DNA from 3 places in the Clostridium felsineum DSM 794 genome. Region 1 is predicted to be linked to each of the others. Evidence: predicted binding sites of a transcription regulator. Region 1 holds the regulator's gene; each other region holds the start of a gene.
The links. The regulator NrdR, encoded in region 1, represses ribonucleotide reductase genes. The targets are predictions, from matches to a motif close to CACNANATNTNGTG.
Positions count from the first base shown of each region.

Region 2: a site for NrdR is predicted at 1,645-1,658, ahead of CLFE_RS08355 (vitamin B12-dependent ribonucleotide reductase). Genes of this name have one in related genera too.
Region 3: a site for NrdR is predicted at 2,268-2,281, ahead of CLFE_RS20050 (anaerobic ribonucleoside triphosphate reductase). Genes of this name have one in related genera too.

Region 1 covers NZ_CP096980.1:2,290,040-2,294,339, forward strand. The annotation lists gene spoIIGA (sigma-E processing peptidase SpoIIGA) at 1-300, shown strand, start outside; gene sigE (RNA polymerase sporulation sigma factor SigE) at 315-1,022, shown strand; gene sigG (RNA polymerase sporulation sigma factor SigG) at 1,096-1,869, shown strand; gene CLFE_RS10790 (YlmC/YmxH family sporulation protein) at 2,072-2,335, shown strand; gene nrdR (transcriptional regulator NrdR) at 2,400-2,855, shown strand; gene pgeF (peptidoglycan editing factor PgeF) at 3,156-3,866, shown strand; gene CLFE_RS10805 (response regulator transcription factor) at 3,885-4,300, shown strand, end outside.
Region 2 covers NZ_CP096980.1:1,782,776-1,787,075, reverse strand. The annotation lists gene CLFE_RS08370 (NAD(+) synthase) at 1-261, shown strand, start outside; gene CLFE_RS08365 (YaaR family protein) at 310-738, opposite strand; gene CLFE_RS08360 (gamma carbonic anhydrase family protein) at 999-1,505, opposite strand; gene CLFE_RS08355 (vitamin B12-dependent ribonucleotide reductase) at 1,709-4,300, shown strand, end outside.
Region 3 covers NZ_CP096980.1:4,304,421-4,308,720, reverse strand. The annotation lists gene CLFE_RS20060 (ACT domain-containing protein) at 356-625, shown strand; gene CLFE_RS20055 (PFL family protein) at 642-1,997, shown strand; gene CLFE_RS20050 (anaerobic ribonucleoside triphosphate reductase) at 2,299-4,300, shown strand, end outside.

The sequences.
Region 1 (4,300 bases):
GTAATAAAAGCTTTTTTAGATACAGGAAATGAGCTTAGAGAACCAATTACAAATTTACCTGTTATTGTTGCTGAAAAAAATTTGTTTGGCAATATTAAATTAGATGATTATGCCAAATTTTATGTTCCATTTAGATTGTTTGATGGTAATATGGGTAAATTAGAAGCCTTCAAACCATCTTGTGTAAAGATATATATTGGTAATGAAGTTGTGGTAAAAAATATAATCATAGCTTTAATAGATAATAAATTAAGTGAATTTAATGATTACAATGCGCTTCTTTCTAGAGGCAGTATCTAAAATGGAGGGATTTTATGAAGTTTTTATTACAGCTTTTAAGCAAAATATTGTGTAGAATAAAAATGTTTTCGGGTAGACTGTATTATATAGGTGGAAATGATGCGCTTCCACCACCGCTTACTAAGGATGAGGAAGATGATTTAGTAAATAAGCTTGTAGGTGGCGATGAAAGTATTAGATCAATACTTATAGAAAGAAACTTAAGGCTTGTAGTATATATTGCAAGAAAATTTGAAAATACAGGTGTAAGTGTTGAAGACCTAATTTCTGTTGGAACTATAGGACTTATTAAAGCAGTAAATACCTTTGACCCAACAAAGAAAATAAAGCTAGCAACATATGGTTCTAGATGTATCGAAAATGAAATACTTATGTATTTAAGAAGAAACAGTAAAGTAAAAGCTGAAATTTCATTTTATGAACCACTTAACATAGATTGGGACGGAAATAAACTTCTTTTATCCGACATATTAGGAACTGATAATGATTGCGTATACAATCTTATAGAAGGAGAAGTGGATAAGCAGCTTCTTTTAGTAGCCTTAAAAAAATTAAATGATAGAGAAAAAAGAATAGTTGAATTAAGATACGGGCTTACAGGTGTTGGAGAAAAAACACAAAAGGAAGTTGCGGATATGCTTGGTATATCCCAATCCTATATTTCAAGGCTTGAAAAAAGAATAATTAAAAGACTCAAAAAAGAAATAAATAAAATGTTGTAGGTTTGTCTTTAGTATAAAATAGTTTTCCTGAGGGAATAATTCTTAATGCTATTATTTCAAAGGGGCTGATAAAGTGGTTATAAATAAGGTTGAGATTTGCGGCGTCAATACGTCTAAACTTCCAGTTCTAAAAGAAAAAGAAATGCGAGAATTATTGATCAGTATGAGAAATGGTAATATTACTGATAGGGAAAAATTTATAAAAGGAAACTTAAGGTTAGTACTTAGTGTCATCCAAAGATTTAATAATAGGGGGGAAAACGCAGATGACTTATTTCAAGTTGGATGCATAGGACTTATAAAGTCTATAGACAATTTCGATTTGAGCCAAAATGTAAAATTTTCTACTTATGCGGTTCCAATGATTATAGGAGAGATAAGGAGATACTTGAGGGATAATAATTCTATTAGGGTTAGTAGATCTCTTAGAGATATAGCATATAGAGCACTTCAAGTTCGGGATAGACTCATAAGTAAAGATAATAAAGAACCTACTGTTTCGCAAATCGCTAAAGAACTAAAAATACCTCGTGAGGAAGTGATTTTTGCTCTAGATGCAATACAAGATCCAATATCTCTGTTTGAACCTATATATCATGATGATGGTGATGCGATATTTGTAATGGATCAAATAAGTGATAATAAAAATCTAGATGATAGTTGGCTTCAGAATATTTCTATTAAAGAAGCTATGAAAAAGCTAAGTGACAGGGAAAAAATGATACTTAATATGAGATTTTTTGATGGTAGAACGCAAATGGAAGTTGCAGATGAAATAGGAATTTCACAAGCTCAAGTATCTAGGCTTGAAAAAACGGCACTTAAACACATGAAAAAGTACGTTTAAGTATAATAATTAATTTAATTTTGTATTTAATATTAAATTAATAATGCTCTAGAGGGGGGAAGCACTTAATTAAAAAGCCCCTCATATACATATATGCTAAAACAAATTTTATGATGTTTTGAATTTTTTGAGTACTTTAATCATATTTTTATAGTATATCAAAATTAATTATAAGCGTTATACTATAAAGAGGTGATAATATATGGATATACCTGCGCATTCTATAAGTGCAATGAAGTCTATGGAGGTTATAGATATTAATACTGGAACAAAGCTCGGACTCATCAAAGATTTAAAAATTGATATTGAGGAGTGTAAAATAATATCAATAATACTTCCAGGAGTAAAAGTAGGAGGATGGTTTTCTAAAGAAAAATATATAGAAATCGAATGGTCGGATATACAGAAAATAGGCGTGGATGTAATACTTGTGAATGGTGACAATTTATTTGAAAATAAGGATTGAACAATTAGCCCTAAAAAGTGTATAATTAAACTAAATATATTCTTTAATAAGGGATGTGAAAGATTTGAAATGCCCATTTTGTGGATATGGTGAGAGTAAGGTAGTTGATTCTAGATCTACCGAGGACAACATGGCTATAAGAAGAAGGCGTGAATGTCTTGAATGCAGTAAAAGATATACAACTTATGAGAAAGTAGAAGATATACCTATATTAGTTATCAAGAAAGACTCAAGTAGAGAATTTTTTGATAAATCTAAAGTAATAAATGGGCTTATAAAGTCTTGTGAAAAGAGACCAGTGTCTAGGCAACAAATAGAAAATATAGCTTCTGAAATAGAAAAATCTATAAGTAATCAAATGCTTACAGAAATAAAATCAGATACTATTGGTGAGATGGTAATGGAAAAACTTAAAGAAATAGATGAAATTGCTTATGTAAGATTTGCATCCGTTTATAGGCAATTTAAAGATATAAACACATTTATGGAGGAAATTCTAAATCTTGTAAATAAAAAGTAGTGTTTAAATAGGTAACATTAATTTGATTTTTTATTACATAGTAATTTGCAAGTTTAATTTTTTATTAGTGTATGTCTTTATATAGGGAAATCATAGTAAAACTTAATTGGTAGGTGTTATATAAGTATAGGTGAAAGTCTAAAACACATGCAGATTAAAGTATTACATGGTTTCCCTATCTGTATGTATTAACACTAAAATGACTATAATTTTAGCTGCCTAATTGTTAAAACTAGGTTAAAATAATAATAAATTCAATACAAAGATTTAAAAAAATAATATAATATAGGGGTAATATTTATGTATACAAAAAAAGAGGACAAATATAGTTTTTTAGAATTTAAGGATGATAATTTTGAGTTGTACTTTTCTACAGCTGAAAATAACTTGAATTTTAATATAAATACAACAATAGGTATAGAAAATCTTCGTAATTTAAAAAAATGGTTTAACCTAGATGATGTAGGTTACTTAAAGCAAACTCACAGTGATATCATTTTAAACTATGAGGAGGATAAGAAGGGTCTAGAAGGTGATGCATTAATTACAGATAAAAATAACATTGCTATTGGAGTGTTTACAGCTGATTGTGTTCCTGTTCTTTTATATGATAAGGTTAAAAAAGTTATAGGGGCTGTTCATAGCGGCTGGAAAGGAACGTGTGATTTAATAGTAAAGAAAACAATATGCAAAATGAAAAAAGAATTTTCATCTATTGATTCAGATATAGTTGTTTATATTGGACCACATAATAAGTCATGCTGTTACGAGTTTGGAGCTGAAAGCTTAAGCCAATTTGAAAACAGTGGTATGTATAACATAAACGAAATTTATAAAAATGGTAAGTTGGATTTGCAGAAATGTATAATAAAGCAGTGCGAAAGTGAAAATGTTCATAATATAAAATGTCTAGATATATGCACAATGTGCTCAAGTACCCACAAAATGCATTCATATAGACGCGATTCAAAAAATGCAGGAAGAATGTTTTCGTTTATAATTAAAAAATAATATAGCTGGAGGAATATTATGGCGGGAGAAAAAATACTTGTTGTTGATGATGAAGCTCATATAGTGAAGCTCATAAAGTTCAATTTGGAGAACAATGGATACAAGGTTATTACAGCGGAAGATGGAGGGGAAGCTCTGGAAAAGGCAAAGGTTGAGGTTCCTCAGTTGGTTCTTTTAGATTTAATGCTTCCGGTTATGGATGGCTATGATGTTTGTAGAGAAATAAGAAAAGATCAATCCATTTCTAACATGCCAGTAATAATGATAACGGCAAAGGGAGAAGAATTAGATAAGATACTAGGACTAGAGCTTGGAGCCGATGATTATATAACTAAGCCATTTTCAGTAAGGGAATTAGTGGCTAGAGTAAAAGCTGTACTAAGAAGAACTAAGGTAGAGTATATAGATAAAAGCTTTAAATTTGGAAATATTCA
Region 2 (4,300 bases), 510 kb from region 1:
CATGACTTTTTCTTGTATTATTTTATGAAGCAGGGTTCTGAGTCAGAAAAGATAATATTTATGGCACAACATGCCTTTAAAGATACTTATTCTAAAGAAACTATAGAAAAATGGTTTAAGTTATTTATAAAAAGATTTTTCAGTCAACAATTTAAGCGTTCTGCTATACCTGATGGACCTAAAGTTGGAACTATAAGCTTATCACCAAGGGGTGATCTTAGAATGCCTTCTGATGCCTCATATAGTGGCTGGAATAGATAAAACTAAAAGAAGTATGCAACTTAAGCATACTTCTTTATGTATTTAAAATTATTTATATATATCTACTATAAGTCCTGCTATCTCGTCTATCGTACTAGCTACTTGCAATTTTTCTTTTTCTTCACTTAAAAGAGCTTGTGTAAGTTCTTCAAGCTTATTATCAATAGTTTCAACAGTTATAAAATATTGTGTTTGCCAGAAACTTATGTCTCTTTTTACAGAATACATATAATTCAATACAGATTCAAGATATTCACGTATCATGTTTTTATAGGCTCTAACATCCGCATAGCATTTTGTTATACTAAGCCTATTCCCCTTCTTTTTTATATCATCCTGCATATTTTTTAAGTCCTGTTCAGATTTTTGCTGCTGTGCAAAACTGAAACTCTGGGAAAAGTCCTTTTTCACTGTTACTTGTTTACTATTGTTACTTACAGGTGTACTGCTTTTTCCTCTTGCTCTAGAAATCTCCATATCTTAACCCCCATAATTTTTATACCATCTTACCATACACCTATTGTAACAAAATATATCAAAAAAATAAATAAGCAGCCTAAAATATATTATTAGCGGCTGTAAATTCAATACAAGTTCTTTGACATTTTTTATTTTTTATGCATATAAATTTCCAAATATCCAACACCAAGAACCGCTTATATATATTTTAGACTGCCTTGAATATGATTTTCTCTCATATCCAAAGTTATTATGTGCTTTTTCTAATTAAATATTCATTATTTAAAATATTTTTTTGAAATTTCAATATAATGCTCTGCATTTTTACGTATTTCCATTTTCTCCTCAGGGGTAAGTTTTCTTATAACTTTAGCAGGACTACCCATTACAAGTACTCCTCTTGGTATTTTCTTTTCTGAAGTAACAAGACTATTTGCCCCTATAATAGTTTCTTCTCCTATTTGTGCATTATCCATAATAATTGCACCCATACCTATAATACAATTATCATTAATAGTACATCCATGAATTATAGCGCCGTGTCCTACTGTTACATTATTTTTAATTTCTACTCCATTATCACTGTTATTTGCATGAATCACTACTCTATCTTGGATATTAGTTCCTTCTCCCACTTTTATATAATTAGAATCTCCTCGTATAACAGCAGAAAACCACACACTACTATTTTTTTCTATAGCTACATCGCCAATAATATCTGCACTATCAGCAATAAAAACAGAAGAATGTATATTAGGAATTTTACTCTCATAATTATATATCATTAATAATCACCTTCTAATTATTATTTTCTAGTATTTTGTTCACACTATATATAAGTATTTTTTCTATATATAGTATCATATAAATTTTTATTTACAAAATAGTTCTTGAATTAAAATCCAATTTATTTTATAATACATATACAATATATAGTGTTTATTATTGGTTTTGTCACTATATATAGTATATCAGTGGAGGAATTTTGATGGAAGACTTAAAAATACTATTTAAAAGATTTTATACCAAGGAATTGGAGAATTCTAAAACAAAAACTGTATATGACTTGTTCAAGTGGAAAAAAGTTGATGTTAAAATAATTGATCACAAAACAGGCGAAGTACTCACCGATATGAAAAATCTTGAATTTCCATATAACTACTCTCAAAATGCATGTGACATAATAGCTTCAAAATATTTTAGAAAATCAGGAATTCCAAATGAGTGTGGATATGAAAACAGCATGAAAATGGTAGCACATAGACTTGCTTTCTTTTGGTGTGAGTCCCTTAAAGATGAAAAAATCATAAAAACTGAAGCTGAAGCTGCTATTTTTTATGATGAGATTGTTTATGCATTTTTAAATCAAATGTATGCTCCAAACTCTCCTCAATGGTTCAACACCGGCTTATCCCTAGTATATGGAATAAAAGGAGAGCCACAAGGGCACTTTTATTATGATACAAATCAAAAGAAGGTACTCCCTTGCAGCGATTCTTATACACGAACTCAGGCTTCTGCTTGCTTTATAATTTCTATTGAAGATAAACTTTTAGGACCACACTCCATATCCGAACAATATGTAACAGAAACAAAGTTATTTAAAGGCGGTTCTGGAACTGGAACAAACTTTTCTACTATAAGAGCTAAAGGTGAAAAGCTATCAGGAGGAGGTGTTTCTTCTGGTCTAATGAGCTTTTTAAAGGGACTCGATAGAAATGCTGGTGCAATAAAATCAGGTGGAACTACAAGGCGTGCTGCAAAAATGCTCTGTCTAAATGTAGATCATCCTGAAATAGTAGACTACATAACTTGGAAGGCAAAAGAAGAGGATAAAGTAAAAGCTCTTGGAAAAATGGGATATGATGCTAGTTTTGAAGGAGAGGCTTATGAAACTGTATCTGGTCAAAATGCAAATAATTCCGTTATGCTTTCAGATGAATTTATGAAAAAAGTTTTGAACTTGAAAAATAATCCAGACGAAACCATAGAACTCAAGGGAAGAATCGACTCTTCTGTAAACAAAATAGAAAAAATTTCAAACATATGGAATGCCTTAAACAAATCATCCTTTAGATGTGCTGATCCGTCTCCATTATTTTCAGATCGTTTAAACGCTTGGCACACTTGCCCATGTGGTGAAGATGGTAAGCTTGATGCCTCGTACAACAAAATAAATTCTACAAACCCTTGTGGAGAATATGCCTTCTTAGATGATACCTCCTGTAATCTAGCTTCAATAAATATATATAAGTTTTACGATAGTGAAAATAAAACCTTCGATCTTGAAGGCTACAAGCATATAATAGGTTTAGTACAATTAATTCTTGAAGCCTCTATCCATTGGGGGCAATTTCCAACAGAAGATGTAGCAAGAAAAACTCACCTCTTTAGAACAACAGGTCTTGGAATTTCAAACCTAGCTGCTCTTTTAATGGTAATGGGTTATCCTTATGATTCAGATAACGCACGAGCTGTGTCTTCTTCACTTATTGGTATCCTTACAGGCTATTCCTACTATATTTCATCCTTAATGTCAAAAGAAGTAGGTTCCTTTGAAAAATACGATATAAACCAAAAATATATGCTTAGGATTCTAAGAAATAGTGCAAGGGCTGCTGGAAGTATCACTTCGCCTTTTGAGTCTTTAAATTATGAACCTCTAAAAGTAAATCATTCTGTTCTCTCAAAGGAGAATTTAGATTATATTGGTTACGAACTAAAGAAAACTTGGAATCTTACTCTTGAAGCTGGCGAAAAATACGGTTTTAGAAATGCTCAAGTATCCGTTATGGCACCAACGGGAACTATTTCCTTTGCAATGGACTGTGCCTCAACCTCAGTAGAACCATTTTTCAGTCATGTCATTTACAAAAAACTATCTGGCGGAGGTTACATGACTTTAACTAATCCTTTAATAGAAGAATCTCTAAAAAATCTTGGATACTCGGAAAATGAAATAAAAGATATAACCGCTTATATTTTAAGAAAGAAAACAATAACAAATAAAGATGGTTCAAGGTATGACACTATACTAGATGGAAAAATAGAAGGTGCACCTCACTTAAAGAAAGAACATCTTGCTATCTTTGATACCGCAAACAAGTGTGGAAAAGGCGAAAGATTTATAAGTCCAATGGGACACATTCTAATGGTAGCCTCAATAATACCTTTAATTTCAGGCTCTGTGTCAAAAACAGTTAATCTTCCTAAGGATGCCTCCATTGATGATTTCAAGAATATAATAATAGACTCTTGGAAGTTTGGCGTAAAAGGTATAACTTTGTACCGAGACTCTTCAAAAGAAAGTCAGCCTCTTAATACAAGTTTAAGCGAGGATAGTGCTACTTCTCCTGAAGATATGACTTACAGTCAATTACTAAATATAGTAAAGGATAGCACCCCTCAAAAATATATGAAACGAGAGAGAGCTGTAGGCATAAGAAATGGTAAAACTCACCCTGCTCAAATAGGTGGTATAAAAATATATACAACTGTAAACAGACGTGATAATGGCGAAATGTCTGAAGTATACATTACAACAGATAGAGAAGGAACTTTAATAATGGGACTTTTAAAC
Region 3 (4,300 bases), 2.0 Mb from region 1:
CGTTGTGCCTCATAAAATATTCCTGCATAAGAGGCTCGACCACAGAATCTTTTGTGAGGTAGAAGGCAGAAGAATTCTAGCATTATATAATACGATAATGCAATAGAATCCTAGCGTTGTGCCTCATAAAATATTCCTGCATAAGAGGCTCGACCACAGAATCTTTTGTGAGGTAGAAGGCAGAAGAATTCTAGCATTATATAATACGATAATGCAATAGAATCCTAGCGTTGTGCCTCATAAAATATTCCTGCACAAGAGGCTCGACCACAGAATCTTTTGTGAGGCAGAAGGCAGAAGAATTCTAGCATTATATATATTCTAATGTATATTAATACAAGGAGGGCTATTTTTTATGAAAGCTATTATTACGGTTATTGGAAAAGACAAGGTTGGTATAATCTCTGGGGTGAGTTCCATTCTTGCAGAAATGAAGATTAATATTCTTGATATAAGTCAAACTATAATGCAAGAATACTTTACAATGATAATGCTTACAGATTTATCCAGTGCTTCTGTTTCCTTTGATAAGGTAAAGACAGAACTTGATGAAAAAGGTAAAAAACTTGGGGTATCAATAAAAATACAGGATGAAGGCATATTCAACTCAATGAACAGAGTGTAAAGGAGATTAAAAGTCAATGAATACTAATGAAATCATGAGTACAATAAAAATGATTGAAGAGCAAAACCTTGATATACGTACAATAACTATGGGAATATCTTTAAGGGATTGCTGCAGCTTTAATGGAGAAGAATCTAGAAAAAGAATTTATGACAAAATAACTAAATATGCAGAAAATTTAGTTAAAGTGGGAGAGGAAATAGAAAGAGATTATGGTATTCCTATAATCAATAAAAGAATTTCAGTAACTCCAATTTCAATAATTGCAGAATCTTCTGATGACAAAGATTATGTTGAATATGCTAAAACATTAGATAGGGCAGCTAAAGCAGTTGGAGTCAACCTCATAGGTGGATTTTCAGCACTTGTACACAAAGGATGCACTAAAGGTGATAAGATTTTACTAGCGTCTATTCCAGAAGCATTACATAATACAGATATTGTTTGTTCTTCTGTAAATGTTGGAAGTAGCAAAACTGGAATAAATATGAATGCTGTTAAGCAAATGGGACATATAATAAAGGATGTTGCCAATTTAAGTGCCTCAACTAATGGAATGGATTGTATGAAGCTTGTGGTATTTGCAAATGCAATTGAGGATAATCCTTTTATGGCAGGAGCATTTCATGGTGTTGGAGAAGCTGAATGTGTAATTAACGTTGGAATAAGTGGACCTGGAGTTGTTAAAGCGTCACTTGAAAAAGTTAAGGGAGAGACTTTTGATGTGGTTGCTGAAACTATAAAAAAGACTGCTTTTAGAATTACGAGAGCAGGTCAACTTGTAGCTAGAGAAGCATCTAGAAAACTTGAGGTTCCATTTGGAATAATAGATCTATCTCTTGCGCCAACTCCAGCAGTTGGAGATAGTGTAGCAAGAATAATAGAAGAAATAGGTGTAGAAGCATGTGGTGCACCAGGAACAACAGCAGCACTAGCAATGTTAAATGATGCTGTTAAAAAAGGCGGAATAATGGCTGCTTCACATGTTGGAGGACTTAGTGGTGCTTTTATACCTGTAAGTGAAGATGAAGGAATGATAGCTGCAGTTAGAAGTGGAGCACTTAACCTAGAAAAACTAGAAGCAATGACTTGTGTATGTTCAGTAGGACTTGATATGATTGCAGTACCAGGAGATACACCAGCTGAAACAATTTCAGGAATAATTGCGGATGAAGCTGCAATAGGTGTTGTAAATAATAAGACAACAGCAGTACGTATAATTCCTGCAATAGGAATGGGTGTAGGTGATAGTGTTGAGTTCGGAGGACTTTTTGGAACAGCTCCTGTAATGCCTGTAAGTAAATTTTCTTCGGCGGATTTTATTAATAGAGGTGGAAGAATACCATCACCAATACACAGTTTTAAAAACTAATATATTAAGCGTTATGAGAATATTTTATTTCTTCATAACGCTTTTTTTTCATAAAAAGTTATTAAAAGAATAAATATTCTTGCAATTTAGGTTTACACCCAGTTATGAGAGTGAAATCAAAGTACCAATCATGATGTTAAAAATATCAAACACAGTATGGCTGAGAAAAAGATAAGAAATAAAGTCCATGGAGACTAAAAACTAGATTATAATGTAATACGTATATTTTAGATTTTGATATAAAAAAAATCCTAATGTATAATATCAAAGTACAAGATATAGTGTATTGGAGGACGTTTATATGCTAAATGTAGTAAAAAGAGATGGTAGGCAAGTAGTATTCGATTCTAATAAAATATTTAATGCCATAAAGGGAGCAGCTGATGAAATTGGCTATGATATTAAACAAAGTGATATACTTGAATTAACACAAAAGGTTATAGAAAGAGTTGAAAACGTAAAGATAAAAGAAATTTCGGTTGAAGAAGTACAAAATGTAGTGGAAGAAGTACTTTTAGAAAATGGAAACCGAGAAATCGGTATGGCATATTGTACATATAGAAAAGAAAGAACAAAAGTAAGAGAAATAAAATCTGATTTAATGAAGGTCATAGAAAAGATTGGAATAGAAACAGATAGGGATAATGCTAATGTTGGAAATAACTATAGTTCAAAGCTTTTGAGAATAGCTAGTGAATCCAATAAGTGGCACAATCTTTCTGCTATGCCTAAAAAAATATCTAGAGCACACGAGAATGGTGACATATATTTACATGATTTAGATAGTTATAACTTGAGTATAAACTGTCTTCACATTCCAACAAAGGAAGTTTTGCAGAGTGGGTTTAATACAGGTTATGGATATATAAGACCACCAAAAAGAATAGAATCAGCAGCAGAACTTTCATGCATATTGTTACAATCTACACAAAATGATATGTTTGGAGGCCAAGCACATCCTGATTTTGATAATGATATGGCTGAATTTATTGAACCAACAAGACAACAGATAAGACATGAGTATGAGGAAATAGGTGTTACTTCAGATAAATTAGATGAAAATGTAGAAAAGAAGTTAGTGAAAATAGTCGGACAATCAATGCAGGGTATAGTATACAATTTAAATACAATGCACAGCAGAGCCGGTTCACAGGTTCCATTCTCATCTATAAATATAGGAATACCTAAGTCTAAAGATGCTGCACTTGTGTGTGAAATATTCTTAAAGGAATATGAAAAAGGACTTGGAAATGGTGAACAGCCGATTTTCCCTAACATAATTTTTAGAGTTAAGGAAGGCGTAAATAGAAATGAAAATGATCCATATTATTATTTATTCAAATTAGCTTGTAGAGTTGCAGCTAAAAGAATGAATCCAACATTTATGAATATAGATGCTGATTTTAATAAAGAATATTATGATAAGGGATATATTCCTGCAACTATGGGATGTAGAACCTATATAATGTCCAACATAAATGGAGAACCAGGAGTAAAGGGAAGAGGAAATATAGCACCTACAACTGTTAATTTACCTAGAATAGGTATACTTGCTAAAGGTGATGTAGATAAATTCTTTGAGCTTCTACATTCAAGATTAGAGATTGCAAAGGAAAGTTTACTTCATAGATATAATGTACTGAAAAAATTAAAGGTTAAGGATTTACCATTTGTTGTAGGTCAAAATCTTATGAAAGGTTCTGAGAATTTAAAGCCAGATGATTCAATAGAACCAGTTCTTAAGCAAGGTACTTGGGGTGTCGGTTTTATAGGACTTGCAGAAACACTTGTAGCACTTACAGGACATCATCATGGAGAAACAGAGGAATCAAAGGAGCTTGGATTTAAGATAATTTCATATATAAGAGATTATCTTGATGACTTAAAGAAGCATATAAAACTTAATTGGAGTTGTTATGCTACACCGGCTGAAGGTTTATCTGGAAAGTTCATAGTTAAGGATAAAGCTATTTTCGGAGAAATACCAGGTGTTACAGATAAAGATTATTATACTAATAGTTATCACATACCAGTTGGTTTTGATATATCAATAAAGGAAAAAATAAATATAGAAGCACCTTATCATAAGTTATGTAACGGTGGACATATATCATATATAGAACTTGATGATTATGGTGATGAAGAAACTATAATGAATATAGTTAAATATGCTTATGAAAGCACTAATATAAATTATATCGGTATAAACTTCCACATAAGATACTGCAGAGATTGTGGAGAATATTTGGATGCCTCTGATATGAAATGTCCAAAGTGCAGTAGTCACGATATTCAAGGTATAT